Regions from separate parts of the Candidatus Enterococcus palustris genome, predicted to be linked through region 4. Evidence: riboswitches for the same ligand, from Rfam matches in the RefSeq annotation. Region 4 holds a riboswitch; each other region holds the start of a gene.
The links. A riboswitch is a leader RNA that binds a small molecule or an ion and turns the genes downstream of it on or off. The one in region 4 is predicted to bind magnesium.
Positions count from the first base shown of each region.

Region 1: another riboswitch for magnesium. It lies ahead of A5821_RS05130 (LCP family protein); the one in region 4 lies ahead of A5821_RS01760 (MgtC/SapB family protein).
Region 2: another riboswitch for magnesium. It lies ahead of A5821_RS16170 (LCP family protein); the one in region 4 lies ahead of A5821_RS01760 (MgtC/SapB family protein).
Region 3: another riboswitch for magnesium. It lies ahead of mgtA (magnesium-translocating P-type ATPase); the one in region 4 lies ahead of A5821_RS01760 (MgtC/SapB family protein).

Region 1 is NZ_CP147244.1:1,084,588-1,092,276, reverse strand. Features, by position in the region: gene argF (ornithine carbamoyltransferase) at 1-37, shown strand, start outside; gene A5821_RS05160 (class I SAM-dependent methyltransferase) at 70-693, opposite strand; gene A5821_RS05155 (IreB family regulatory phosphoprotein) at 948-1,217, shown strand; gene ruvX (Holliday junction resolvase RuvX) at 1,214-1,642, shown strand; gene A5821_RS05145 (DUF1292 domain-containing protein) at 1,690-1,998, shown strand; gene A5821_RS05140 (FtsW/RodA/SpoVE family cell cycle protein) at 2,221-3,390, opposite strand; gene A5821_RS05135 (FtsW/RodA/SpoVE family cell cycle protein) at 3,387-4,568, opposite strand; gene A5821_RS05130 (LCP family protein) at 4,565-5,491, opposite strand; M-box (ykoK) riboswitch at 5,782-5,951, opposite strand; gene alsS (acetolactate synthase AlsS) at 6,370-7,689, shown strand, end outside.
Region 2 is NZ_CP147244.1:3,463,124-3,470,812, forward strand. Features, by position in the region: gene A5821_RS16140 (adhesive domain-containing protein) at 1-1,414, shown strand, start outside; gene A5821_RS16145 (WxL domain-containing protein) at 1,450-2,052, shown strand; gene A5821_RS16150 (DUF916 and DUF3324 domain-containing protein) at 2,138-3,187, shown strand; gene A5821_RS16155 (YusW family protein) at 3,256-4,086, opposite strand; gene A5821_RS16160 (DUF4809 family protein) at 4,348-4,740, shown strand; gene A5821_RS16165 (DUF4303 domain-containing protein) at 4,820-5,317, opposite strand; M-box (ykoK) riboswitch at 5,585-5,753, shown strand; gene A5821_RS16170 (LCP family protein) at 5,885-6,799, shown strand; gene A5821_RS16175 (FAD-dependent oxidoreductase) at 6,958-7,689, shown strand, end outside.
Region 3 is NZ_CP147244.1:1,062,796-1,070,484, reverse strand. Features, by position in the region: gene A5821_RS05055 (LysR family transcriptional regulator) at 1-559, opposite strand, end outside; gene A5821_RS05050 (LysR family transcriptional regulator) at 585-1,466, opposite strand; M-box (ykoK) riboswitch at 2,093-2,263, shown strand; gene mgtA (magnesium-translocating P-type ATPase) at 2,380-5,043, shown strand; gene hemW (radical SAM family heme chaperone HemW) at 5,289-6,446, shown strand; gene hrcA (heat-inducible transcriptional repressor HrcA) at 6,635-7,678, shown strand.
Region 4 is NZ_CP147244.1:380,671-388,359, reverse strand. Features, by position in the region: gene mgtA (magnesium-translocating P-type ATPase) at 155-2,815, opposite strand; gene A5821_RS01765 (GNAT family N-acetyltransferase) at 3,052-3,549, opposite strand; gene A5821_RS01760 (MgtC/SapB family protein) at 3,582-4,217, opposite strand; M-box (ykoK) riboswitch at 4,570-4,740, opposite strand; gene A5821_RS01755 (hypothetical protein) at 4,883-5,347, opposite strand; gene dnaI (primosomal protein DnaI) at 5,495-6,424, opposite strand; gene A5821_RS01745 (replication initiation and membrane attachment family protein) at 6,424-7,689, opposite strand, start outside.

The DNA.
Region 1 (7,689 bases), 700 kb from region 4:
AAAAGCACTGATGGTCAAGGTGCTAACTAATCTATAAAAAGTAAAATGATGTGAAGCGATTGTTTCACATCATTTTACTTTTTGAAAAACAAACATAGACCATTGATTTGTTTTATGGTGAGCGTAAGGTAAAAATCCTCGATCAGACATATAAGTTTGAAATGAGTCTATTTTTTTGAATTCAGGTAAAAAGTAGTTGATTTTTGCTGTTTCGCAGGCGAACACAACAAGGCCGTTTTGTTTAAGAATACGATGGATTTCACGTGAAGCTTTGTCTAGATCATCCCAGTGAAAATGAGTTTGAAATGCTGTTACAAGATCAAATGTTTCAGGCTGAAAAGCCATTGTATGAACATCCATTGTTTCAAAGTGAAGCCTTTCGTTTGGATACTTCTTTTTTGCTTGAATGATAGCGTCCTCAGAAAAGTCGATACCTGTTACTGATAATAAGTTTGCCTGCTGTAACAGATAAGCACTAGAGGCACCATTACCAACGCCAATATCTAAAATACTAATCTGATCATTCAAAGCCAAATTGCTCATTGTCCATTTCACTAAAGGGAGATACACACCATTCCAAAGACGCATCATCCATGTACCCAGAAATCCCGTCGGTTTTTTTGATTGCTTTAATAAAATTCGAAACAAACTGATCAATAACACAGTAATACTGCCGATAATCCAAACAAACATAAAAAAACCCCTTTATTTTGCACCCAATCTTTTAAACTAGTATACAATAAAAAACAACTAGTAGTAAAAATAGTGAGTAAGTCATCTTCATTTTGAGATCAAAACCAATTTATTTGCCTGATATTCCTCTGATTCTGATAAAATTAAAGGAAATCTTTAATATATGACAGAAAATGTTAAGTTTTGTTTGTAGTTTTGCCTTGTTTTTAGTAGAATGGATGTGTATGAATAGAATAAAAGTGAGGTGTAGATAAATGGGTTTTACAGATGAAACTGTACGTTTTGATTTTGATGACAGTCGTAAGAAGGAAGTAAGTGAGACTCTAGCTACTGTATACAAGGCTTTAGAGGAAAAAGGATATAATCCGATCAATCAGATTGTGGGCTATTTGCTTTCTGGAGACCCGGCCTACATTCCTCGTTATCAAGACGCTCGAAATTTGATTCGTCGTCACGAACGGGATGAGATCATGGAAGAGCTGGTTAAATATTACTTATCCGATCACGGAATCACTATTCGATGAGAGTAATGGGACTTGACGTCGGATCTAAGACAGTGGGAATCGCGGTAAGTGATCCATTTGGTTGGACGGCACAAGGTGTAGAGATCATTCGAATCAATGAAGAACAGGAAGAATTTGGCTTTGAACGTTTGGCAGAATTAGTCAAAGAATATGAAGTGACTCGTTTTGTTGTGGGATTACCAAAGAATATGAATAACTCGATTGGACCAAGAGCTGAAGCATCGATGGCTTATGGAAAAAAAATCGAAGACATGTTTCAACTCCCTGTTACGTATCAAGATGAACGTTTGACCACCGTTCAGGCAGAACGTATGTTAGTCGAACAAGCGAACACGTCTAGAGCGAAAAGAAAAAAAGTAATCGATAAAGTAGCTGCTGTCATGATTTTACAAAATTATTTAGATGGCGCTGGCAATAAAATTTAAACTAACTTGTTAAACAACAAGTATAAGATAAAAGGAGAGCAAGACAAATGGCAGAAGAACATAACCATGATCACGATCACGAAGGACATGAACATATTACGTTAGTTGATGAACAAGGAAACGAAACGTTATATGAGATTTTATTAACAGTTGACGGACAAGAAGAATTCGGTAAAAATTACGTACTTCTTTATCCTGCAGGTGTTCCAGAAGAAGAAGATGTTGAGTTGCAAGCTTATGCATACATCGAAAACAACGAAGGAACAGAAGGCGAATTACAACAAATCGAAACAGACGCTGAATGGGATATGATTGAAGAAGTATTCAATACGTTCATGGCGGAAGAAGAAGAATAGAAATTGAATGAGAGCTGAATCCTCGATATAAGAGGATTCAGCTTTTTCTTTTGTTTAGTGAATACCATCTGTTAAAAAATCAAGTGTTTTACTAGTGGATAACGGAGTTAGAATAAATTGGAAAGAAAAGGAGATAGCCGTTAATAAATAATAAAACGATGAAGCAACTTTTTAAAAGCTCACTTCATCGTTTTTTTTTTAATTCAAATAAATAGTCCCTAGCTAAATCTTCTCCTTCTGATAATACATCGAAAGAATCAACCCAACCCCAATAAAATTAGTCAAATAAGCTGTACCGCCCTGACTAATAAAAGGCAAAGGAATCCCCGTTAAAGGTAGCAAGCCAATATTAGACCCGATATTTTCAAGAATGTGAAACAAGAAATACATAATCACACCCGTCGTAATATACGCATAAAATTCACGTTTCGCATTTAGCGTACAGATCAGCATTTGATAAATTAGATAAAAGAATAACAGGATCAACGCACAAGTACCGACAAAACCATAAGCCTCACCAATTACAGTGAAAATCATATCAGATTCTCTAACAGGGACATAGATTTGTAAATTCGACAGACCTTTCCCCAACATCTCTCCAGACCCAATAGCAGTCAGACCGCGAGCTTGCTGAAATGAAATTGAATCCGCATATTCAAAAGGATTGAGCCAAGCATGGATCCGATTAAACTGATATGGCTGAAAATGAAGATAGGAAAGGATTGTTTGTCCTCGCTCAGTTAAAACCAACAAAATACCACTGACGCCAATTACACCTAAAATCCCAAAACCGACCGTTAAAATCTTCCAAGAGCAACCAGAAACAAGTACCATACCAAGAAAAATAGAAATAAAAACTAAACTTGTCCCAAAATCTTTTTGATAAAACATTAAAGCAAAAACAGGGAGGCTGACAAGTGATAATTCACCTAATAAGCGAAAATCTTCTTTTAAAGTTGAAGGATTCGACGATTTTTGTCTTCTTCTCGTAACAATATAGGCCAACATCAAAATATAGCCTAATTTCATGAATTCTGATGGCTGAAAGGAAATTGGCCCTATACGAATCCAACGTTTGGTACCTGTTGCGGCTGCCATTATTGGGTCATGAAATTTTATAAGTAAACTCATTACAAATAACGATAAACCGTAAAGAGCAGGAGTAAATTTCCATAAATATTTTATCGGAATGAACATTGTAGCAAACATTGTGACAATACCTAAAATAGTCCATAAAAGTTGTTTCCTCAATAAAGGTGCAACTGATTCAACAGAAGGATCTGCATGGAATGCACCGTACTGAGCAATGAAACCGACTAATATCAAAAGAAAGACAGGCAAGAGAAGGGCGTAATTCACTGGTTCGTTTTTGGTATTTAACATTTTTCTCATGCCATACCTCCCTGTTGCCTAGTGGTTTCTCTAATCTCTGTAGCGCGGGCATTCAAAGCGATGCCAAGCGTAATACTCAGTATCAGTAAGCTGGATCCACCATAACTGATGAAGGGGAAGGTCAATCCAGTCATTGGAATAAAACCTAACAAACTACCTACATTTACAGCGACTTGAAGTAAAAGTAACATCCCGCAACCAATATAAAGATAAGAATAATAAAGATTTTTTGATCTTATTGCAAGTAAGAATAAGTGAGCAACCATAAAGAATACTAAAAATAAAATCCCTAAAGAAAAAATCAAGCCCAACTCTTCGATACAAATAGCAAAAATAAAATCTGTATCAGGAGCTGGAAGGAAGCCTTTTTTCTGAATACTATTGCCTAATCCTAATCCCCAAAAACCGCCATTATGCATAGCATAGTAGGCATTTGACGTTTGAAATCCTTTACCAGTTGGATCGATAAAAGGGTTTTGCATCACTTCAAAACGTGTCACTAAATACCCGAATTTTTGTGGCATCCAATTGGTTGGAATCGACAATAAAAGAACTGTTCCTAACCGTTTTATCGCAACAAAACCAATTAAAGCTATCGACATAAACCAAGGAGAAAGTCCACTAGATAAAAACAAGACTAAAACAAGAATGAAAATCATTGATGCTCCAGCGATATTCGGCTGCAAAGCCACAAAAAACATAAAGAAAATAGCGACCAGCAGTGAGCGTTTATGATCCTTGAATCTAAATGGGACAAGTGTGTCCGTTTTAGCTAAATTGGAAGCCAAATAAAGAACGATTACTAAAGGAACTAACTCAGATGGTTGAAACAAAAGCACCCCCAAGTTTATCCAACGCTTGGCGCCACCAACACTGGTCCCTATAAACGGTAAAGCGATAATGGATAGGAAGGTCATGGTCAAAATAAAATACATCATTTTAGGTTTACGAAGAACCGCCAAGTTAATTCGATAAACAAAACTCATACAAACGATACTAAAAAGAAAATACATGGTTTGCTTAATTGCTTTACTAGAAGTTCCAAGATCACTATCTAATAGTTGATAAGAACTTGAACTATAGACCATTAGAATGCCAATGACGCATAAGATAAAATAAGGGATCAGAATATAAAAGTCTAAATAATGCATCTTTGAGAATCTTTTCATTTGTTTCATTTTGCAGCTCCATCACTCAAGAAGCTATGAATGGCTTCTTGGTTTTGTTTCTCGTCTATTTCTAATACACTGCCTGCATCAGTGTAATCGTTAAATGACCAGCTCCCTTTAACTGGTACAGATAATGTTTCAAGACTTTTTACGTTCCCTGTTAGAAAATCTTTTGCCAAGTCTACTAGAAGGTCAGTAGGAATATTTGTATCTAAGTAACCGACAGCTTCACCAGCAATTTTTGGAAGTTGTAAGAAGGAAACGGCATCTTTAGATTGTTTTGCCAGGGCGTCCATGACCTGTTGTTGTCTTCTTACACGACCAAAGTCACCTTCTTCGTCCATTCTAAAACGAGCATACTGTAACAATGTATTGCCATCCATAGTTTGTTTGCCTTTTTTGATGTCGACATTGTCTAAATTGATATCTTTTTCCGCATCAATCTCAATCCCTTTTGGATAAAGCTCATTGATCAATCGAATAAAATTATTAAAATCAGCTGAAATATAATAATTGATTGGTAATCCAAAAGAGTCATTGAGGACTTTTCTAGTTAATTCTGCTCCACCATATGCATAAGCTGCATTGATTTTTTCTAATCCATGACCAGGTATTGATACATAAGAATCTCTCATGATTGAGACTAATTTGGGTTGTTTAGTTTCACTATTATAGTGGGCGACCATCAAAGTATCTGCGCGTCCGCCATCTTCATCATCTTCACGACCATCATCACCAATTAACATAATTGTGATTTCTTTCATATTTGTCTGTTGATCACCAGAAAAATTAGTATTTTTGCTCTTGTTCACTTGAGATTGAGCTATTTTTTTCCCGTTATGAAAATTGATTGCCGTGTAACTCCCGATTCCTGTAAAAATCAAGAGAACAAAAAGAATCATACAAATTAAAAATTTCATTCCTGTTTTCATTTTTTATTCCTCGCTAATCATTTTAATTGATCATCAAATAAAGTTTGGCTTTAGGAATTGATTTAGATGGGGGATAAAAAGTCTATTTACTAAAAATAATGAATCACAGTAAATTCGAAATAAAAGAAGAATCTCTATACCATATCATTATGAAGAGACATTTTCTTCTTCGATTTGTAGATCCACCTCCAAAAAATTAAGAATTCTGTCAACATTATTTATCAAAACAAAAAACCTCCGCTTAGAATAACTCAGCGAAGGGGGATTGATTTCAGCACAAATAGGGCTTTTCATCATTCTCATCGTTGAGTTTTAGCACTATGAAACGTAAAAAGCAGAGCTTTTAGCTACTTTGTGAAAAGCCTTAATTCGACAATTCCTGTCCTACCCATTACTGTCTTTCGACATTTTTGAGCAGTAGCCTGTGTTTCCATAGGAGCCTCACCTAACAAGTTATTCAGATCGCTCTAAATATAGTGAATATCACTAGTAAAGTCAACTAGATAAGTATTAAGTTTTTCATAATAAGTCTAGTCCTGGATAGAGTAACGATTTTTGATCGATCGTTGAACTAGTAGGGAAACAAGCGTTGGAAAACTCGTCGATTTATACGTTTAGCCTAAATATTTTCTTTATTTTTTCTTAAACTTATATTGATATGGAGAATAAGTAAACAAGGAATATAAAAAATTGATTACAGTTTTATTTTAGCAAACAAATCATTAAACAAATAAAAGATCGCATGCTATAATAACGAAGTGATACAGGTTGATTAACTGTACTATTGTGATGGACGATTTTGTATTTTTTTTAATATTCACCCTTTTGTATAAGTGGTTTTGAAATTATGTAACATTATTTGAAAGGTAGTGTAACAGATGGTGGAAAAAAGTAGAAATGGTGCTGAAGTGATTGTAGAAAGTTTAAAAAATCATCATGTCGATTATGTATTTGGGATTCCAGGAGCAAAAATTGACGGTTTGTTTGATGCTTTAGTCGATGATGGACCTGAATTGATAGTAACGCGTCATGAGCAAAATGCTGCCTTTATGGCGGCAGCTGTGGGACGATTGACTGGAAATCCAGGAGTAGTAGTTGCGACAAGCGGTCCAGGTGCAAGTAATTTAGCAACTGGATTAGTTACGGCTACGGCAGAAGGTGATCCGGTATTGGCAATAGGCGGTCAAGTGAAACGTAGAGATTTACTAAAATTAACGCATCAAAGTATGAATAATGCTGCTTTATTTGAACCGATCACTAAGTACAGTGCGGAAATTCAAGATCCAGAGACTATTTCGGAAGTTCTAGCAAATGCTTACCGATTGGCAAAGTCTTCGAAAAAAGGAGCTAGTTTTATCAGTATTCCTCAAGATGTTGTCGATGGCGCAGTAAAATCCGTAGGCATCAAACCTTTGAGTGATCCAAAAATTGGTTCAGCTTCATCAGAGGATATTCAATATCTTTCAAAATTAATTCAAGCAGCAGAGTTGCCTGTATTGCTTATTGGGATGAGAGCCTCTACAGATAAAGAAGCTAAAGCGATCCGTGCAATCGTTGAGAAGACCAAAATCCCAGTTGTTGAAACGTTTCAAGCAGCGGGCGTGATTTCTAGAGAATTAGAGGACCATTTCTTTGGACGAATCGGATTATTCCGTAACCAACCAGGTGACATGTTGTTAAAACGTAGTGACTTAGTCATTGCTGTGGGATATGATCCAATTGAGTATGAGGCTAGAAATTGGAATGCTGAAGGAGAGGCAAAAATCATCGTGATCGATGATACTCCAGCTGAAATCGACCAATACTTCCAGCCCGAACGAGAGTTGATTGGGGATATTGCAGAAACATTAACAGTGCTTTTGCCTAGTATTGAAGCTAAAATAGTATCAGAGAAAGCGATCGATTATTTAAATACATTACATGAACGATTAGTGGAACGGGATGATGTGAAAGAACGAGTAGACAATGGTTTGCTGCACCCTTTGGAGGTCATTGAAACACTGCAAAGTATTGTCACTGATGAAATGACGGTCACTGTTGACGTGGGCAGCCACTATATTTGGATGGCGCGTCATTTTAGAAGTTATCAACCACGACATTTACTTTTTAGCAATGGTATGCAAACACTAGGGGTGGCGCTGCCTTGGGCTGTTTCAGCGGCACTGGTTCGTCCAAATACACAAATAGTATCAGTTTCT
Region 2 (7,689 bases), 680 kb from region 4:
GAGTCCAGACGGTATAACGTTTAAAGCGAAAGCAGAATTACCAAATGGAACAATATTATCTGAAACGGTCAATGAAGATGGGACGTTTGTGATTCCGTTTGGTGATTATGAGCCTAAAGGGAATGATCAATTAAAAATTGTGATCGAAGCAACTGTCGGTAAATATAGTAAAAATGGCGAACCAACAATCAAGCAAGTAATAGCGGATCCTTTTGTTAACTATCCTATCGCAAAACCAATTGTTGGAGATATTGTAGAAGGCGTAACTAGCCTAAATGGAAACGTGGTGATCAATCAACCCATACCTGAAGATGTAACATTTAAAGCGAAAGTAGAATTACCGAATGGAACTAGGTTGACAGGATCAGTAGATGGAACTGGTAATTTTACAATTTTATTCGGTGACTATCGCCCGCAAAGTAATGATCAATTGAACATTGTCATTGAAGCAAGTAATGGAAAACAAACAAAAGTCAGTGAACCAACAATCAAGCAAGTAATAGCGGATCCCTTTATACATTATGTTGTTGCAAAACCAGTAACTGCAGATATTCTAGAAGGGATGCCAAGTCTTAAAGGCAAGGTTGATTTAACTCAACCAGTTCCAAATGGTGTGACGTTTATAGCGAAGGTCGTGTTACCTGATGACACCAGTCTAACTGGATTGATCAATGAAGATGGAAGCTTTACGATTCCTTTTGGCAAGTATCAGCCTCAAGGGAATGACCAATTAAAAGTAGTGGTAGAAGCAAGTGATGGCAAAAGAACAAAAATCAGTGAGCCTGAAATCAAGCAAGTGATCCTTGACCCATTGAAAAGCTACCAAGTGCCAAAGCCACAATTTAAAACTGTAAATGAGGCCAGTAAGTTTATCACAGGTTCCGTTGACACAAAGAATGCTCCAACAGGGACTGAATTATTTATCCAAGTTCAATTTCTAGATGGTTCATCTCGAAAAGTAGCGATTGAAAAAGATGGTACTTACTCCATTTCTGTAGCTGATAAAAATCTAAAAGAGGGCAATCCACTTCGACTTGTTACGATTGCAGAACATCCACTGTCCTTCACAGGTAAAAATAGTGAAAGCGTAGTTTTTGCGGTTGGCAAGATTCCTTCACTAGAAGGATATGTTGTTTCAACACCCATTGTAATGCCAATTTTTGTTGGAGATACAATGATTAAAGGGTCTGTAAAAATCGTTAATCCTCCAGAAGGAACTCAATTTAAAGTTAGAGTAAGATTTCCTGGTAATGTGTACGAAGAATCACCTGTTAATTCAGACGGTACGTTCACGTTAGATATTTCAAGTCGCCAATTAACAGCTGGCACATCAATTACTTTTAATACAACGGCAACACTTGGCACTGAAACAGCTTCAAGCGGTAGAACGATTGTTTCTGTCGGTGCCAAATAAATATAAGCTTCACCAATAAAGAGAGGGTGTATAAAATGAAGAGTTCAAGATGCGTTACTACTAGTTCAAAAGTTTTATTATTATCAGTTGTTTTTGGTACATTATTTTTAGGACAATCTGCATCAGCTGCTGATATTAATAAGTCAACTGATTTGGATGTCACTTTTACCCCAGGTGCTTTAACCTTAGAAGCAGTTTCTACGATCAGTTATGCGTCACAAACGATTTCAGTGAATGATGCATCGTACATTCCGACAAATCCAGAAGCAATCAATGTTGTTGTTTCAGATGCCAGAGGGACAAATGCTGGTTGGAAACTTAGTGGGAAGTTGAATGGATTTAAAAATAGTTCTGCTGCAGCTTCATTGCCAAATGCTAGTTTGAATTTTAAAAATACCCAAGCTGAAACGAATAGTGATGCTGATGCACCAACACCTGTTAATACAATCAAATTAACAAGTGGCGCTTCAACTGCGTCACCATTTGCAACTGCCGCAGCAGGTGCTGGGGCAGGGACATGGTCTTTTACTTGGCCGGACGCTCAAAGTAAAGGTGTAACACTTGATGTACCAGCCGCAATGGCAACTCTTGGAAAACACACTTCTACAATCGACTGGACATTAGCCGATGCACCATAACATCAAACAGTGATTTAAAGAGAGTGGAATGAGCATTAGTATGTTCCGCTCTCTTTTTATGATTAAATTGAAGGGTGTGATTTATATGTATAGTTGCTATAGGTTAAAGGGCATCAAGATATTATTTTCAGTCGGACTTATTTTTTTATTTGGTTTATTCAATGCGAAGACCATTTTAGCGCAGGAAAAGAGTAATGAAACAAATAGTTTTTATGTACAAGCTGTGATTCCCCAGAATCAAATCGATTTCAATAAATCTTATTTTGATTTAAAAATGCAGCCGCAAGAGGAACAAGAATTACAAGTCAAGCTAGTGAATCCAGAAGATACGCCGATCTCAGTGTCGATCAACGCAATAAATGCTACGACAACAGAAGAAGGGATGATCGATTATACGGTAAAAGGAGTCAAAGATAAAACCTTGAAATATCCTTTTGAATCTTTGGTTAAAGTACTAGAAACAACTATTTCTTTACAGCCGTATGAAACGAAAATTGCTCGCTTTCATTTGAAGATACCAAAAGAGAAATATGATGGTGTTATAGTGGGTGGATTACGTTTTACCAAAAATCTATCTGAGGCTGAAACAAAAAATAAAGATGTGACCATCCAACAAAGATTTCATTATGTTGTTGGCGTTGTGCTGAATGAAACGGATGTCACGATTTTACCAGATTATGAAATGGATTCAGTCAAGGTAGCGAAATCAAAGCAAGGTAAGAAAATATCTGTGATCCATTCTATTCGGAATAAAAATGCAGCAATCTCAAAAAAAATGGATCTAAAATTTACTATCCAAAAAAAAGGAGATAAAGCTCCTTTGATCAAATTAGAAAAAGAAGGGCTAGAAATGGCACCTGATTCTGTAATGGATTTCCCAGTACCAATCAAAAGACAACTAGCAGCTGGAAAATATATTAGTAATACTCAGATTATGCAAGATGGTAAAAAATGGACATTTGAAAATGAGTTTGAGATTACAAGAGAACAGGCAAAACAGATCAATGAAGAAAACAAGGGACCTAAGGTGGAAAGTAAAGTACCGTTTTGGTTGATTTTACTAATTATTTTATTGGTTGTACTAGTATTGATTCAGTCATACATTTTGTGGCGGAAAAAGAAACAGATTAAGTGACTAAAAGACCTCTTTTCTACAACATAGAAAAGAGGTCTTTTAATTTTGATGATTGATTATTCTATTGCTTATTTAAGTTTAAATTTAACTTGTTTATTGTCGTTAAATTGAGCTTGATACTGGAATTGTTTGTAGCTTGAACCACGACCCAATTTGTTTAAAATGTGTGAAGTAATTTCTTTTTCACTACCATTTTTCAAGTCTAAGCCAGCGATGATTCCTTCGATTTTTTCTTCAGCTGCACTACCTTGTAGTTGAACTTTGTTTGATTTATCTTGGTATTGAGCTTTGATCGTGCCGTTAGAATTCACTTGATATTGTAATTGAATTTGTTGTCCAGTAGTATACTTAATTTGAATTTCTAATTTTTTCAAATCAGATTGTTCAGCAGGTGTTTCTGGTTTTTCAGGAGTAACAGGCGTTTCTGGTACTTCAGGAGTTTCAGGAACTTCAGGTTCTTCAGGTTTTTCTGGAGTAACTGGCGCTTCTGGAACATAGTATGATTGTAAACCGAACTCTGCTTTTACATAGCCTTTAGTGATTAAAATAACTTTAAGATGTAAATCATTTTGATAAGTCATTTTTTGCAACAGGTTTACTGATTTGTAATAGTTTCTACCAAAATCTCTTGCAATCACAGCTGCTTGTGATGAACTATAACCTGCAGCTTCCCATGTACTTGCTTTAACTAATTCATTATAAACAGATGATACATTTGAACTAGTTAATGATAAACCTGTGTACGCTAAGATGTCCGCTTTATTGAATAAAGTAACTGTCTTATTGTAATTTGACTCCACCACTGTTGCTGCATCTGCTGAGCTTGATACTGTTGCTAAACTAGCAGAACATAAACTGATTGCTAAACCTGCAACCATCATACCTTTAAAAAATTTCATAAAAAATACCTCCTCTTTTTTGCTACTGTTTTATGAACAGTAGCTTGTCTATATTATTATCTAAAGTAAATATAAAGTAAATATATATGAGTAATTTCTCATAATGTTTAAAATATATTTGTTATTATCGTCATTTACTATTTATTTTATTTAAAAAAAGCCTTATTTGTGTGTAATGATTTTTTTTAGGAAAAATAGTGTCTCATTAGCGTTTTGCTTTTGATATAATGTGTTTAGAAATAGAAGGAAGGAGTTGTACAGATGAAAAGAGCGATAATCACTAGAACGGTCAACTTATTAGATGGAGGCTGTAATGCTTGCGGCATTATTGAAGATGAAAATTATACATTGAAATTAGATGAAGAAACAGTTCTCTTAGAAGCTTTGACGGTCAACACGTTGCTAACTGCGATTGTGTTAAAAAATGGTTACAAACGCGAATATCAAATGGATGAGATTGATGATTATACATTATATAAAAAAGCTGATTATCAAATCACACTTAAAGAAGAATATGATTTTCTGACTTATTCAAATGAGGCAACAAAGATCGAAACAAATGATCAGATCAGAGATGAGAAAAAATTAGCAGAGAAAGTAAATGAAATTCTGGTAACACTTTTTAATTTGGAAGAGTTAGCATTTTCTTTTTAGCTGGTGAAGACAAACTTCAAGAAAATAGAAAAGCCTGCTTTTGCAATCTGTTGTGAGACCCAAAAGTTAGGCTTTTTTATTATTCTATTTGAAAAAGTTCAGACATTCCGATTTTTTCAAATCTTTCTTGTGAGTCAGATGGATTTTCATCATGATCGTAAACCAATACCTTGAAATCTTCTGTTTTAGGAATACGCTCGAATGATTCACTATCTGTTAAGAGCACTATTTGCTGACAAAGCCAGTCGAGAACTGTTTCAATATCTTGTTCGTCTTCCACCCAATCGTCAAATAGATGAAGAGTGGCAAAACGTTGATTTTCATCCCAGTCACGAGCATTATATTTCATTTCTTCTAACTGTGATGAAGTATGACCTTTACTTGTATAATAATCGGTTGTTTCTTGCCAAAGGTCTACGGTATTAAAGTAAAGGTTGATTTCACCTTCTTCATAAATAGTGCAGTCTAAAGCAAATACATAAAAGGTATCATCAGAATGATCTAATAGAAAATTATCGATACTATCTGTTAAAAAGCTGAAAAAGAATTCTTGTTGTTTCTCTAAAAAATTTTCCATATTTATCCTCCCAATGTTAGGTCCTTTAAACATTGAAACAGATAAACCCTTGTCTGTCTATGGAAAGTTACGATTTGATAGAAAATAGCTATTATTTAAGAAAATGTAAAGATTTTTTAGTTTGGAATATTTGTTTATTATGTAGGGTATCTAATGTAGCTTTAGATGTAATGTACTTTCAATTAAATAACATAGTTGTAAAAGTGAGTCTCTTATATAAAATTTAATTTGACTTTGTGATACGATACGCTTATAGTTTAAAATGAATTAAATACTTGTTAGGTGAGGCTCCTATATAAACATAGGCTACTGCTCAGAAATGTCGAAAGACAGGCACGGGTAGGACAGAATTCGTCGAATTAAGGCGTTTTCCAAAGTAGCTAAAAGCAATGCTTTTTACGTTATATAGTGCTAAAACTCAACGAAGAGAAGATCATGGTAAGTTATAAGTAAGTGGCGAATGCCATGTATTTAAACTTTGTAATCTAATCCCTTCGCTGAGTTTTCTTGGTGCGGGGATTTTTCTTTTATCCAAGAAATGAATAGAGCTGTAGAAAGGAATAAACAATGAAAAAATCTGTAAAAATAATGATTATTACCCTGTTATCAATTCTGCTGGTGATTGTAAGCGCAGGCTGTTATGCGGCGATTTCCTTCCAAACAGCCAAAGAGGAGAGTGAATCAAAACTTCCTAATAAGAACCAAAATTTTACGGGTGATGAACAAACGAGTGACAAAGAACTAACGGTCATGGTCGTTGGGAATGACTCTAGAGATGATGATGAAGACCAAGGACGCTCAGATACGTTGATGGTCGCTCACTATGACGGGAAAACCAAACAGCCTAAATTGATTTCAATCATGAGGGATAGCTATGTAACGTTCCCTGATGGCGGGCAAGATAAAATAAATGCAGCCTATGCATATGGCGGCGCACAAATGACAAAAGATGTCTTGAAAACCAACTTTGATTTACCGATCAATTATTATGTTGTCATGGACTTTAAAGAATTTAGTGACATCATTGATGAACTTTATCCAAAAGGGGTAACAATCGATGCTGAAAAAGATATTAACTTAGATGGTGTGGATATTCTGAAAGGAAAGCAAACCTTGCATGGGAATAGTTTATTGCAGTATGCTCGTTTTAGAATGGATGAAGAAGGCGATTTCGGTCGAATCAGACGCCAGCAGCAAGTGATGGATGCGCTAGTTGAGCAATCTAAAGATTTGATTCCAGTCTGGGAACTTCCTCAAGTTGCTGGGAAAATGGTCGGCAAAATCGATACAAATGTACCAACAAGTTTATTGATCGATTTGGCGAAGGATTTTCTTTCTGGAAAAGTGAAGCCCTTAAAATCACTTTCAGTTCCAGTAGAAGGATCATGGAATTTTAATGATTATACGGAATCAGGAAGCGTGATCGAACTTGATGAACAAAAAAATGCTCAAGCAATTCAAGATTTTATGAAAGATAAGTAAAATGGAATCATACAAGTGAACGTGATCTGTCTGCTCTTTTTATACTGAGCAGACAGATCTTTTTTTGTCTATGAAATATATCAGCTTATTTCTATGCGTTAAGAGTAGGGGTATGCTATTCTTTAGGAAAACGGTTTACTTAGAAAGAAGGTTTTACTGTGAAAGTCGTAATCATTGGTGCTTCATTTGCTGGAGTATCAGCTGCTTTAGCGATCAGAAAAAAATATCCCACAGCTGAAATCCATTTAATCGAGAAACAACAAACCATCGGCTACTTACCAGGCGGTATCAATCTTTATTTTAATGAGAGGATCGACCCGATCGAAACGGCTCAGTTTATTTCGGAACAACAATTAATCGACAACGAGATTACTTTGCTGATGAGTGCAAAAGTAGTTGGCATGGACTCAAAACAGCATATCATCAAATATGAAAAACAGGATGAAGACTTTTTTATGTCATTTGATAAATTGATTTTAGCAACAGGTTCAAGTCAATGGTCGCAGAAAATTCTTGGTAGTGATTCAGAAAAGGTTTTAAAATATAAATTTTTACCTGGGGTGTTGGATGCGATCAACCACTTAGAAAATAGTAATAAAGTAGCACTGATCGGCGGTGGTCAAATTGGCGGAGAAGCAGCAGATACGTTGCTAAAAAAAGGCAAAGAAGTGCATCTGTTTGAGCGGATGGATTATTTGCTCTTTAAGTATTTCGATGAAGAAATGATTCAGCCGGTACAAGCTGAAATGGCCGCTCGTGGTGTGATGTTTCATTTTGATGAAACCGTAGAAAAAGTCACGGATACGGACGAAGGTCTTTTGATCGAAACAAAAAAATCTGAATTAGTATGTGATAGTGCTATTTTTGCGATGAATGTTCGCCCTGACTTA
Region 3 (7,689 bases), 680 kb from region 4:
AGTCTAGACTAATTGTTGCATGGTCGAAAACTGGGTGGCCTTTTCGCATGATGATTTTGTATTCGTTTGAATAAATATCTATTTTATTTATCGTGTCAGGTACATTGTTTATGGAAGGGCCAATTCCAATATCCGATTCTAATGTTTCGAGTGAGTGAAAGATATTATCTGAAATAATTGTATTGATTCTCAAATATTTATATTCTTGAAACAATGCTGAAAGAGTCTCATTTAATTTGAATTCTAGATCGTTTAAAAAAAGAGAAACATTAATCGTAGTTAATGCAGATTCTTTTGAAAAGGAGAGGTCATTGATCTCATCGCAAATATAGAACATTTCTTGTTTGATACGCCAACAATGACTTTCTAGTATTTTTCCAGCGGGGGTGAGTTGACATTCTTCTTTAGCTCTAAAAAATAGTGCTGCCCCGATTTCATCTTCAAGATTTTTTATTTGCTTACTTAATGCGGCTTGTGAAATGCCGAGATGATTGCTGGCTCTAGTGAATTGTTTTTGTTCGCAGAGTGTTAAGAAGTAGTTTAAATGAGTTAATTCCATGTTTTTTTCTCCTTTCAATTTGTTGTTAAAAAATAAATTGAAGTTGTTCGATTAGATCTTTATGTGCTTTTGAGAGAGGTAGGTCTGAATGATAACCAATAGAAATATTTCTGAAAGGTCCATCAATGATCTCGACTGATGTAATACTTAAATAATTCGGAATGGAATCTGCCAATGAGTAAGGAAGAAATGCCACGCCAAAGTCTTGATCGACTAAATTCAATATCGAGATTGTTGAAGGTAGTTCGTAACATTGATTATCTTTAAGTTCAGGATGGTTTATTTCTATCCAAGTTTTAATTATGTTCTTTTCATAGATTTGTTTTGAATAATTTATTAAAGGGGTTTGCAGTAAATGCTCTACTGACAATTCGTTTAGATAAGATAGTTGATTTTTTTTGCTAATGAAAACAACGTAAGATTCTGAAAAAATCAAACTACTTGCTATTTTAGAATTCTCTTCTGATAGAATACCGACTGCTATATCGATTTCTTTATTTTCCAGAGCTATTTCAAGATTGTCGTAATAGCCATAATCAATAGAGGCTAATGGATATTTTTGGTGAAAGTCTGTTAGCATTTTTGCAATCAAATAGTCAGTGTCAGCTAAATTTGTTCCGATTTTGATGGTTGCCGTTTCTCCAGTATGGACAAGTAAATTGATTTCTGTGACAGCCATTTCAAATTCTTGAAAAATTTTCTCCCCTCTTTTTTTTAAAACAAGACCCTCAGGCGTTAAGGTGTTATTGCCGTAATCTCTCGTTATCAGTTGGGCGTTTAGCTCCTGCTCTAATTCTCGAATATGTGTGCTTAAATAAGGCTGAGAAATACCTAATTCCTCTGATGTTTTTGTAAAGCTTTTGTTTTTGCATAATGCTAAAAAATAGTCTAATTGTTTTAATTTCATTTGCTCATCTCCTTTACTCTGTTGAAAATAAATGCTGGTTCTCTTCAAGATAAAATAATTTGAGATGAAATAGTCATTTTTTTTTTAAAATATACAAAAAATTAATAGTATTTTTTTATTTTGAAATAATGACTGTTTTCTATAAAGGAAAAGAGCCCTTTTAATTGGTAATAGCCGACCAATTAAAAGGACTTTTATCAGTATTAGCTTACTGATAGGGAATAGTGAACTATTAGTGAATAGGTTGTTTCTTAGTTTAGTATAATTTTTTTTGGCCAATAGAGCCATTCTGTTTTATTTATAGTGCTATTACTTTTTATGAAATTTGAACAATGAACTTTGGAAATATAAATCCCACTACGGGGGAAAGCCGAAGTGGGATCCATCAGAGCTTACTTTGTAAAAAGGAGTATGGATGTTACATAAACGAACTTGGGAGATTCGTTTATACAAATATAGTAAATAAAATGAACTGAATAAACTATTTCTTTTTTGTCATAGAAGTATTCTTTTTTATAAATGATTTAAAAAGGAAGATGGCGAAAAAACTACATTCAAAAAAAGTTATACAGGTATCGTTTTTTTTGTCTATAAATGTAAGGCATAATTCATTAGAATAACAGTGTAATTCTTCTTGTTAGGCGAGGCTCCTATACAAACACAGGCTACTGCCCAAAAATGTCGAGAGACGCCAATGGGTAGAACAGGAACTGTCGAATTAAGGCTTTTCTTAAGGTAGCTAAAAGCTTGGGCTTTTTACGTTGTATAGTGCCAAAACTCAACGATTATGGAGACTCACGGCAAAGCGGGCTGAGTTTTCAGTGCGCTTTTTTGTGTGGAAAGGATGTGGTGACGGTGCCAGAAGATAGTTCGATAAGCCAGAGATCAACTAAAAGAAAAGAGGATAATCTAGATGCAAAAAGAAATGAAGAACATGATCCATGAAAAAGCTTATCAAAAGATAGCGAATTTATCTATCGATAAAGTTTTAGAAAGCTTTTCCTCTTCTTGGGATGGCTTGAAAGCACGAGAAGTTCAACACTCGAAAGAAAAATTCGGTATAAATAAAATTACAGATAATAAAAAAAAGTCCTTTATTTATACTGTGATAAAATCCTATGTCACACCATTTACTGTTGTATTGATGATACTAGCAACTATCTCGTTTTTCACTGAATATGTGTATGCTGAACCAAGTGAGAAAGACATTACTGGGGTTTTGATTATGGTGGTCATGGTTTTGTTAAGCGGCACTATGACTTTAGTTCAATCAGTGAAATCAAGTAATGCAGTCAGTAAATTACAAAATATGATTCAGATCACAGCGACTGTTACCAGAGAAAATAAAGAAATGGAAATACCTGTGGACGAAGTTGTTTGTGGTGACTTAGTTAATCTTGCAGCAGGAGACATGATTCCAGCAGATTTGCGGTTGATTCATGCGAAGGACTTATTCGTTTCACAATCAGCGATGACAGGAGAAAGTTTTCCAGTTGAAAAAAAAGTCAAAAATGTTACTTCTACAAATAATAATAACCAAACAGATTTTGATAATTTATTGTTTTTAGGCAGCAATGTCGTTAGCGGCAGTGGTGTTGGTGTAGCTGTTCGGGTTGGGGATAATACACTGTTTGGAAAAATTGCACAAGATGTTGCAGATGATGAGAAAAAAACAAGCTTTGAATTAGGTGTAAACAAAACGACATGGTTATTGATTCGTTTTATGATGGTGATTACGCCAGCAGTATTTTTGATCAATGGAATCACAAAAGGCGATTGGGGTGAAGCCTTAATGTTTGCTATTGCAACGGCTGTAGGGCTTACACCAGAAATGCTGCCAATGATCGTTACGACTAATTTGGTCAAAGGTTCTAGGGATATGGCAAAAGAAGGAACGATCATGAAAAACGTCAACGCGATTCAAAATTTTGGTGCCATGGATATTTTATGTACGGATAAAACTGGCACCCTGACACAAGACAAGGTCATTTTAGAATATCATTACAATACCTCATGCCAAGAAGATCGGGAAGTATTGCGTTCTGCTTTTTTAAATAGTTATTTCCAAACTGGTCTGCGTAATTTAATCGATAAGGCAATTATTGAAGCGTCATCGAAAGAGTTATCTATCGATGAAGAAGATTATTTTAAGATTGATGAAATTCCTTTCGACTTTAATCGCAGAAGAATGAGTGTTGTTATTAAAAATAGAAGATCGAATCAAAGCTTTTTGATTACTAAAGGAGCAGTTGAAGAAATGCTGCAAGCATGCTCTCATATCAATCAGGCTGGAGACGTTGTTCCGATCACACCAAAAATAAAAAAACAAGTATTAAAAACAGTGAAGGAATTAAATGAAGATGGTCTAAGAGTCTTAGCGATCGCAGATAAAAAAGTCAACAATCAATTAGATGACTATTCTGTTGCAGATGAACAGGAACTGATTTTACAAGGGTATCTCGCTTTTCTAGATCCTCCCAAAGAAACGGCGGCTGCTGCTATTCAAGCATTAAAAAGTAACGGAGTTTCTGTAAAAATTCTAACAGGTGATAATGAATTAGTAACACGTTCAGTTTGTAAAGAAGTTGGTCTGGGGACTGAAAAAATGATCGATGGTTCAGCAATTTCTAAATTATCTGAATCAGAACTAGAACAGATGGTCAATAAATATACTATTTTTACAAAAGTAACACCTGATCAAAAAACAAAAATTGTTAAAGCGTTGAAGAAAAATGAACAAACAGTTGGCTTCATGGGGGACGGAATCAATGACGCAGGAGCTATGAAAGTCTCTGATGTTGGAATTTCTGTAGATACGGCAGTTGATATTGCAAAAGAATCGGCTGATGTGATTTTGCTGCAAAAAGACTTAATGGTTTTAGAACAGGGAATTATTTCTGGACGCAAAGTCTTTAGTAATACAATGAAGTATATCAAAATGACAGCAAGTTCAAATTTTGGGAATGTATTTTCTGTTATTCCTGCGAGTATTTTTTTACCATTTTTACCAGTTGCGCCGATTCAATCACTATTTTTGAATTTGATTTACGATACATCTTGCATGTCCGTTCCGTGGGATAACGTGGATAAAGAGTATGTCGAAAAGCCTAAGAAGTGGGAAGCCAAATCAATTGGTTCATTCATGAAATGGTTTGGACCGACAAGTTCTGTTTTTGATATCGTTACTTATCTATTTATGTATTTTATTATTTGTCCAACTATCTTAGGCGGTGGATTTTTCTCATTAGCAGCCGATCAGAAACTCTTATTTATCGCTATTTTCCATGCAGGTTGGTTTATTGAGTCTCTATGGTCACAAATGTTGGTACTTCATATATTGAGAACGCCAAAAATACCTTTCCTTCAAAGTAGAGCTTCAGGCATCTTGACGCTCGTCACTTCAGTTGGAATTTTAATTGGAACAATTTTGCCGTTTACGAATTTAGGAGCAAGCATTGGTTTTGCACCACTTCCAGGAAATTACTTTTTTTACTTGATTCCAACAATCATTGCGTATTTACTCTTAGTAACAGTGATCAAGAAAATATATATAAGAAAATATCAAGAATTACTCTAGTCAGAAAATACAGAGTTTTAACTGGGCTATTCTATCAAATATCAGACACTTTGATTTCGCGGGAGATATCAAAGTGTCTGTCTTTATTGTATAGTGTCATTACTTTTAAAAGGGGAGCGGAAGAATGAAAAAGCGGGAAATTATGAAGCAAATTAAAACATTTTATCATTGAGTGTGGTAAGATAAGAGACGTCTTCTATATGATGTAAAATAGCAAGACACTCTAAAGTGGAGGAAGAAATAAATTGAAAAACAATTCTAATAGCACCTCAGCATATATACATATTCCGTTTTGCGAACATATCTGTTACTACTGTGACTTCAATAAAGTTTTTTTAGAAGGACAACCTGTAGATGAATATATTCAAAGTCTTTTAAAAGAGATCCGATTAACGAAAGAGCACTATCCAAGCAATGATACCAAAACAATTTACATTGGAGGGGGAACACCTACATCGTTATCGGCGAATCAATTAGCAGTTTTATTAGAAGGTGTACGAAATTTACTCCCTTTTGATCCTAAAAATGAATTTACAGTGGAAGCTAACCCTGGAGATTTAACACAGGAAAAATTACATGTAATGAAAGAATATGGTGTGAACCGCTTGTCGATGGGCGTACAAACTTTTGATAATCAATTGTTGAAGAAAATTGGAAGAAAACATACAGCTGAAGATGTGTACGAAACGATGAAATTTTTGGAAAAAGAAAATTTTTCAAATGTAAGTATCGATTTGATCTATGCTTTGCCTGGACAAACACTAGAAGGATTCCGGGATACGTTGAAACGTGCGATCGAACTTGATTTACCTCACTATTCATTGTATTCACTAATTTTAGAAAATAAAACAATGTTTATGAATTGGGTTCGTCAAGGGCGCTTACAGTTACCAGATCAAGAAGTTGAAGCCCAAATGTTTGAAGAAACGATCATCGCGATGGAAAAAGGCGGCAGACACCAGTATGAAGTGAGTAACTTCGCATTAAAAGGTAAAGAAAGTCAGCATAATTTGATTTACTGGGATAATGAACACTATTATGGGTTTGGCGCTGGAGCAAGTGGCTATTTAGGACATACTCGCTATCGAAATCACGGACCAATTCAGCATTACCTAAAACCTTTACGTGATGATCAGTTACCAACTGTTGAAAAAGAGATACTAACATTGAATAATCAGATGGAAGAGCAACTTTTCTTAGGATTGCGCAAAAAAGATGGTGTCTCTAAAGCGCAATTTAAAGAAAAATTTGGTGTTACGTTAGAGCAAGTTTATAAAGAAAAGATCCCTAAATTGATTGAAAAGGGGTTATTATTGGAAAATGATACGTCTATTCAACTTTCCGAAAAAGGCTTATTTGTTGGAAATGATGTTTTCGAAGAGTTTCTAATCGACAAAGAATAAAAAAGAAAAAGTACAGAGCTGTTTTTGAATAAAAACCCTCTAGTGCTTTTTTTTTATCATCGTTTAGCACTCGATGATAAAGAGTGCTAAAAAAGTGTGTTTTTCTCTTGACAATTATACAAGATGTTGATATATTAATAATTGTATTAGCACTTAGATGCCATGAGTGCTAATGAAGGGTGGTAACTATGATAACGGAAAGACAAAAGAATATTTTGCGACTTATCATCCAGGGATACACAAATACAGGAACTCCTGTAGGATCAAAGAAATTGATGGAAGAAGGAATTAAATCAAGTTCTGCAACGATTCGTAATGATATGAAAGCTTTAGAAGAACATGGATTATTATTAAAGACACATTCTTCGTCTGGTAGAATTCCTTCAATGTATGGTTATCGTTATTACGTGGATCATTTACTAAGGCCGGCTGAAGTTGAACGTGATGAGTTAGAAACGATTCGTCGTTCTTTTGGCAAAGAATTTCATGAAATCAATGATATCATTGAACAATCGGCTGAGATCCTTTCAGATTTGACTAGCTATACAGCATTTTCGTTAGGACCAGAAGTGAAAGAACGGAAATTGACAGGTTTTCGTATCGTTCCTTTAAATGATCGCCAGATTATTGCTGTGATCGTTACAGATAAAGGCAATGTGGAAAGTCAGGTCTTTGCGATTCCGTCATCTGTATCTAGCCAAGATCTAGAGAAGATGACCCAAATCATCAATGATAAACTTGTAGGACAACCGCTATTGACTGTTTATCATCGATTAAGGACGGAAATTCCGATGATTTTACATCGTTATTTTCAAACGCCTGAAGGGATGATGAATTTATTCGATGCAATGTTAGGTCATGCTTTTGAAGAAAAAGTATTTGTCAGCGGGCGCATGAATGTTTTAGATTTCGGGATGAAACAAGATATCGATCAATTAAAATCTGTCTATTCTTTTATGCAAAATACAGATGCACTTACACATTTGTTGACGACAGATGAAAAGACAGATACTCAAATAGCGATTCGGATCGGCTCGGAAATAGGCAACGATTTGCTGGATAATATGAGTATGATCACTGCAACGTATGAAGTATCCGGTCACGGTAAAGGAACGATTGCTTTATTAGGTCCGACTAGTATGCCGTATTCAAAAATGTTTGGTTTAGTGGATGTTTTTCGCCATGAACTAGCTACAAAGCTTGGTGCTTATTATCGTTTTCTTGATGAATAAGCTAAAAGTTT
Region 4 (7,689 bases):
AATCCTCGATTAATCGTCATTATACTTAATTATACAAGCTTTTATATAAAAATGCAGGTCAATATCGATAAATAAAAACAAAGACAAAAATCCCATAAAGAATTTCTATCTCTGCTTTTTTAGATAAACTCTAATTATATATGACCTCTGTATTTTACAATAATTCACCAAAGCGTCTCACATAGAATTTTTTAACAATCATTACTAAAATCAAGTAACTAACTATGGTTAGACCTAACCAAGCAAAATAGTTTAATGGCAATTCAGCTAAGCCTAAACTTTGACCAAATCCCGTAAATGGTAAAATCGTTCCAACGGCAATTCCTAATGAAGTAATCGTTGTTAAAATAAATGATGCTCGACTTTGTAAAAATGGCATTTTTGGCGTCCGCAATGTATGGATCACCAAAGTTTGCGACCAAAGGGATTCTACAAACCATCCTGCGTGGAAAATCGCAATAAAGGTTGCTTGCTGTGCTGGTGCTAAGTCATGATAATTGCCGCCAACCAATTGAGGACAGATAACAAAATACATTAATAGATATGTCGTAATATCAAAGACTGAGCTAGTAGGTCCTAACCATGTCATGAACGAACCAATTTTTGAAGCATCCCACTTCTTAGGTTGCTCCAAGTATTCATCATCAACATGATCCCATGGTATCGACATACAAGAAATATCGTAAATCAAATTCAAAAACAGCAATTGTAGAGGTAGCATCGGTAAAAAAGGTAAAAAGATACTAGCAACAACAACTGAAAACATATTACCGAAATTAGAGCTCGCTGTCATTTTGACATATTTCATGATATTCCCAAATGTCGTTCTACCTGCTAACAAGCCTCGTTCCAGAACCATCAAGTCTTTTTCTAGCAAGATGACATCCGCCGATTCCTTTGCAATATCGACAGCCGTATCGACAGAAATGCCTACATCCGCTTCTTTCATAGCAGGCGCATCATTGATTCCATCCCCCATAAAACCAACCGTATGCCCTGCTTCTCTTAATACCTGAACAATTCTTGTTTTTTGTTGTGGGGTCAATTTAACAAAAATGTTATATTTTTCAGCAATCGTTTTTAATTCAAAATCGTTCATTCGTGTAATTTCATTTCCAGTGATTAACTCTTCATTGGCTAACCCCACTTGTTTACACACTGATTTTGTCACTAACGCATTGTCGCCAGTCAATACTTTAACACCGACACCATGATTTTTTAGCGCTTCTAAAGCCGCTTTCGTTGTTTCTTTTGGCGGATCAAGGAAGGCAAGGTAGCCAATCAAAACCATTTCATTTTCATCAGAAACAGAGAATTCATCAACCGTCGCAGGATTTGTTTTTTGAGAAACTGCTAATACACGTAGTCCATCTTCATTTAACTCTTCAACTGTTTTTAAAATTTCACTTTTAAGCTCTTCTGTTAACGGTGTGACTGTGCCTTGATAATCAACATAGCCTGAAATTTCTAGCATTTCTTCTACAGCGCCTTTAGTGATCATTTGCGTTTTTCCAGAAGTATCTTCGATTACAACACTCATCCGACGACGTTTAAAATCAAAGGGAATTTCGTCTACTTTACGATACTCAGAAGGATCAATCGACAGTTCTGATTTTGCTGCATCAATGATGGCAACATCCATTAAATTTTTAAGTCCTGTTTGATAATAACTATTGAAAAAAGCATGACGTAATACACGACTATCTTCTTTCCCATCACAGTCTAAATGATATTCTAGGATAATTTTGTCTTGGGTAAGTGTCCCTGTCTTATCAGTACATAAAATATCGATCGCACCGAAATTTTGAATCGCATTTAAATTCTTTATGATAGTTCCTTTTTTCGCCATACTTGAAGCACCTTTTACAAGATTGGTCGTGACGATCATTGGCAACATTTCCGGCGTTAAACCAACTGCAACTGATAAACCAAAAAGAAAGGCTTCAAACCAATCACCTTTTGTTAAGCCATTGATCAAAAATACTGCAGGTGCCATCACTAACATAAACCGAATCAATAACCATGACGTTTTGCTAATCCCCACTTCAAAATTTGTTTGAGGATTTTTGTCAGAAACATCTTGCGCTACTTTACCGAAAAGCGTACCATCTCCTACTGAGACTACGATTCCTTCCGCGCTACCACTAATGACATTGCTGCCCATAAATACGATATTTTCATACTCTGTTTCAACACTGTTTACCTTTAATTTATAGTCTGCTCTTTTTTCTACTGGATAACTCTCACCTGTCATGGCAGATTGAGAAACAAATAAATCTTTGGTTTTCGTTAGTCGTATATCCGCCGGAATCATATCCCCAGCAGATAATTTTACGATATCACCGCAAACAATTTCTTCTATCGGAAGCTCAACTGTCTTCTTTCTACGAACAACAGTTGCAGTCACCTTTACCAAATTATTCAATTTTTCTGCCGCTTGATTTGATTTAACCGATTGAATCAAGGTCATTGTTCCACTGATCAAGACCATTGCTAAAATGATCAAAACACCGACAAGATCACGATCAGCAGGTGCTGCAATCACATAATCAGTAATAAATGAAATGATCGCTAATGTAAGTAATACAATCGTAAAAGGGGTAAAGTACGCTTTGATCACTTCAAGAAACAATGGTGTTTTCTTTCCATGTGTAATAATATTTTCCCCATATTCTTCTCTAGATAAAACAGCTTGTTGATGGGTGAGGCCTCCTTTTGAAGACTTGAAATACGTTATGATATTTTCTATTGAGTTTCTTGCAAAATACTCATAAGATTGATTACTCTGTTTAGTTTCTAATACTCTTTTCTCCATTTGCTTCTCCTTCTTTCTAAAGCTCTGATCAATAAAATAATGAACAACTGGCAATAAACAACCACTAATTCAATTTTACTGATTTTGTATTTTTTTTAAGGAACGGACTAATGGAAAAAGAGGTGTTGTCATCGGAGGAAACTACTTAACTCTACTAGAAACAAATAGACAATAGTATCCTCATGTTTTTAACAACAGGTTTCTTTTTGCATAAGTCCTTGATCATCTGACTACTGTCATCCATTTGTTTCCATCTCCTTTAGCGTTATATGTTTGATAATTTCAAGTGTTCCAATTCTTTTTTTAGTGTAAATTCTTTTTTTAAATTTTTTCAAAGTCACTTGTCCATCTGAATAGGCATACCCCACACTTTGATAGCCAAAATGATCATAAAAACCCCAAGCTTGCTTACGACCAGTTAAAACTACAGTTTGAAAAGCCATAAGTTCTGCAATTTTTTCAGCAAATTGAAGTAATTTTTTTCCAATGCCGAATCCTTGATAGTCTTCGTTGATGGCCACTTGTTTGATTTGTGCTATTGTTTGGCTCTTTTTTGAAAGAAGTAAGGTTCCTACAACAATCCCATCGATCATCGCTGCTACATGGGTATCCTTTTCTTCATTTAAAGGTAGATCCTTGATCCATTCTTTACCAGCACTTGTTTTTAGCAACTTGTTTCTTAAGTCTATTCCTGCCCAATATTCTTCACTGTTCCAATTTACGATTTTCACCATCACTGTTTTACCATGTTGATTCCTCCGTTCTTTTAATTGTTTAGTTGATTGATTTCAATAACTTCTGAAAACTGAGATAATTCTGAAGTGATCGCATTTACCGCAAGTGTCCCATTTCTTGTCGCTTCGATTTCCAAAAATAGTCGTACTTTTTTCCCTGCTAGATCTGTACATGAAAACTTAGTGAAGGTTAAACAATATTTATCTAACAACTGAATAATCTCTGTTCTAAGCATGACCTCACTAGTATTGCTTGCAATAACAGAAAGATAATGGATCGAATCTGTTTGTTCCTCTTCTTTTTGCACGGTATAGTCATCTATTTTGAAAGATAAATTTCTTAGCAAAATATTGACTAGCATTAGAGCAACTGCACAAATAACTCCTTCAATCACAAATCCAGCTCCAATCATGCTGCCAACAGCTGCTGAACACCATAAGGTTGCTGCTGTATTGATACCAGTCACACTAAATCCTTCTCTTAAAATCACTCCTCCAGCAAGAAATCCAATTCCACTGACTACTTGGGCTGCTATTCGAGTCGGACTACTATCGTCTTGGATCAAAGTAGACAGTGAAACAAATTGGCAAGCACCAAATGTGACTAAGGTCATCGTTCTCATCCCAGCTAATTTTTTTCGCCATTGCCTTTCTGCACCGATGATCATTCCTGCAAAAATACTTGCGATAATATTGATTAAAAATTCATAGGTTTGCCCCTTTCTTAGATTTGAGGTTAGGTGGGAACTTTTTTCGAGACGAAAACTACTTCTCTTTCGCCGTTCTCTAAGTACTGTTCATCATCTGCTCTGGACTTTAATTCTTTAAGTTCTAACTCTTAGACAGTGATGAGATCGAATCGAGGTGGGGTGATTCAGTATTAAGGTTACTTCTCTCTCTTCGTTCGCCAAGTACTGTTCATCATCTACTCTGTCCTTTGGCCAGTCGTAGTGATTCACAGCAAAAAACCTTCCGCCAAAACTCAGCGGAAGGTCATAAATAAGCGCACAAAAAAAAGCCTGCATGATCTAGTCGTTGAGTTTTGGCACTATACAACGTAAAAAGCAGAGCTTTTAGCTACCTTATGAAAAGCCTTGTAATCGACAATCCCTGTTCTACCCATTGGCATCTCTCGATGTTTTTGGGCAGTAGCCTGTGTTTGTATAGGAGCCTCACCTAACAAATCTATTTAGTTGTCTTACAGGTGACACTATACCATCGTTATAAAACAAATGTCAACATTTTTTTATTTATTTCAAAAAAATATTTCTAATTTAAGAATAAAAAACAAACTACCGACGTTACAAAAAGAACGTCGGTCAACTTATACTTATTACATTTTCTCAACTTTGATGACTGCATTTCCAGCTACTTGAGGTGGGATCGACATCGTCATTGCAGGTAATCCAACTAATGTAAATTGAATTTTATCTCCTTTTTTCAACTCATTGCTTGTGATTCCATCCGCGAATTGATCTTTTGATACATTCAGAATAACACCATCATTTTTCATCATACCAATAATTTTTTCAGGATCTTCGATTGCCTCAACTTCCTTTAAAACTAAACGGGTCGAGTGGTCTACAGTTTCATTTTCTTTTGCGTCCTCACCTAAAACTGCTGTAAATATTGATTTTGCTTGTTCATTGTCATTTGATGTTTCATCCGTAGCTTTATTTTGCTTACTACTCATAGCTGTTTCTTCACTTCCCTTTGGCGAATTTTGCTTATTTTTTGCACATGCACCTAAAGAAACCAACGTTAAAATTGTTAGTATTGTTAGTACTCTTTTCTTCATAAGGATCTCCTCCAATACTGATACTTTATTATAAGATATGCTACTACTTTCAGTCCATTACCACCCTCCCCTTAAAAAAAGAAAAAAAGCAGGGAGGAAACTCTAAGAGTCACATCCCTGCCTTATATCAGCGGGCGCAAAAGCACCTCAACCATTTCTACGATCATTACCTGACATCGTTATCTCTTGCGCTAAATAACGAATACGTTCCATGATTCGACGGGCCTTCAACGGCTCTTGTTCACCACGCTGCGTCACAGATAAATGTTTTTCTAGGTCTTTTAAATCAAGGTTTGAAGAAAAAAATGTCACTAATTGTTCTTGCATTCGATATTGTAAAATAACGCTCAGCACGTCATCTCGAATCCAAGAAGTCATTGATTCTGCACCAAGATCATCGATCATTAAAACCGGTGATTTTTTGACTGCATCCAATTTAGGACCGACCATATCTTTACCGATTGCCTGTTTCATTTCGACTGTAAAAGTTGGAAAATGAACAATTGTTGTAACAAAACCACGTTCGGCTAAGCTGTTAGCAATTGCACCTAGCAAAAAGGATTTACCAACCCCAAAGGTTCCTTGCAAATAAAGCCCTTTGTGAAATTCTTTTGGATTAGACGTATACTCGTTTAAAAATTTCATTGTTTCTGCCATCGCTTGAGCACGCCCTTGCGATGCTGTATCAAATCTACCTAAGCTTGCTTCTCGTACATCTTTTGGCATATCCATTGCACGAACTCTTTTACGAATCTCGTCTTCTTTTTGCTTAGCGATCAGCGCTTCTGTCGGCACGTAGGTGACATCAATATAATGGAAATTTAAGGTTAGTTTAGGTTCGTATCCAGGGGCGATCATTGTTGGGTCATTCAACTGATACTTGCGTTTTTCTTGAACAAATTCATATAATTTTGAATAACTCTTCCGGATATCATCATCTGTTAATCGGTCACGATTTTCCTGAATAAACGTTTGGACATCCGTATCTTTCAAGACAACCTCAACTAGCTCATTGTATCGCTCATTCATATCTCTGCTTTGAATGATTTTTGACATTTCTTTCCCTACATCTTCCATTAATTGCCACCTCCTTTACTCAAGAAATCTTGAATTTCTTTATCTAGCCTTGCTTGTTCCTCTTTTGATAATTTTTGTTCTTCTACTGGATTTTCTACCCAATCTGGTAACGTCTCTTGACGAATCGGCCGATTATTTTGACCATAACGTTGTCTTGTTTGTTTTTGTTCTTTGCCTTTTTTAGCGATTTCACGTACATGTTCAATGGCCTTTTCTGGTGAGAAAATACCACTTTGCGCCCATTCGTTGGCAATTCGATTCACGTAATCAGCTTTCAGTGTAGGCTGTTTTTGGATATTGTAGACGTAATTGATTAAAACATTGATCACACTGTTAGGCAAACCAGACTTACTCACTAAATATTTGACTAGCGAACGTTCTTGGGGCGTTGTGTACCCACCACGTTCGTTTTTTAAAGCTTCCAAATAATTTAGAGGGAAATTTTTTTCACTATCCATGATCATTTGAATATCTTGTGTCGAAAAACCGTTCATTTTTAATGAATTATAACGGTACGTTTGTTGATCTTCAGCAGATAAATCAACAGAATCATTTTTTTGAAACTCACTAGGTTTTTGTTTTTTATCTGGGTCATAAGTTCGATAGACTGCTCTTTCAAAGTCTTTGATATCAATCTTGCTTGTGTAATAGTCAAATGACTTAGAGCAAAAATCGATCATATCCAATTCAGTGATTCCAAATAGATTGTGAAAAACAAAGACTTCTTCTTTGAATCCATTACTATTATCCGGCAACTTAATTCCTAATTTTTCGATTCCTTGAAGAAAGTACGACCAGTCAAAACTTTCATTAACTGCACTTACTGTTTGTGCAGGGCGTGGATCGATAAAAGATTGCTCCATTCTGCTTAACTGTTCACTATGAGATAGAATTTGCTCCTCTTTGAAAACATAAGCATCTTTAAATCCAACTGAAACTTCCGCATAACTAGTTAAGTTTACAAATGTTGGTTGAAACCGTTCAAATAATTTGTCTAATTTTCTTTGTCCCACACTATTCAAGAGTGTCAACGACAGAACTTCATCTTTAAAAAAACGTTCAGCAGTTTCAGGGTGATTTAAACGATACATGAAATGCACACCTAACTCAGAATCGTTTTTTGCAAAAGTCGACAACAGTCCGATCCCTTCTAGCTTTTTTCGGGCTGTTTCGATTTGTTTTATACTCATATCCATCATCGTAATCAAATCAGCATGAAAAAGTGATTCACTAGTACCTTTCCCTTCCACTTCCGATAAAAGTGT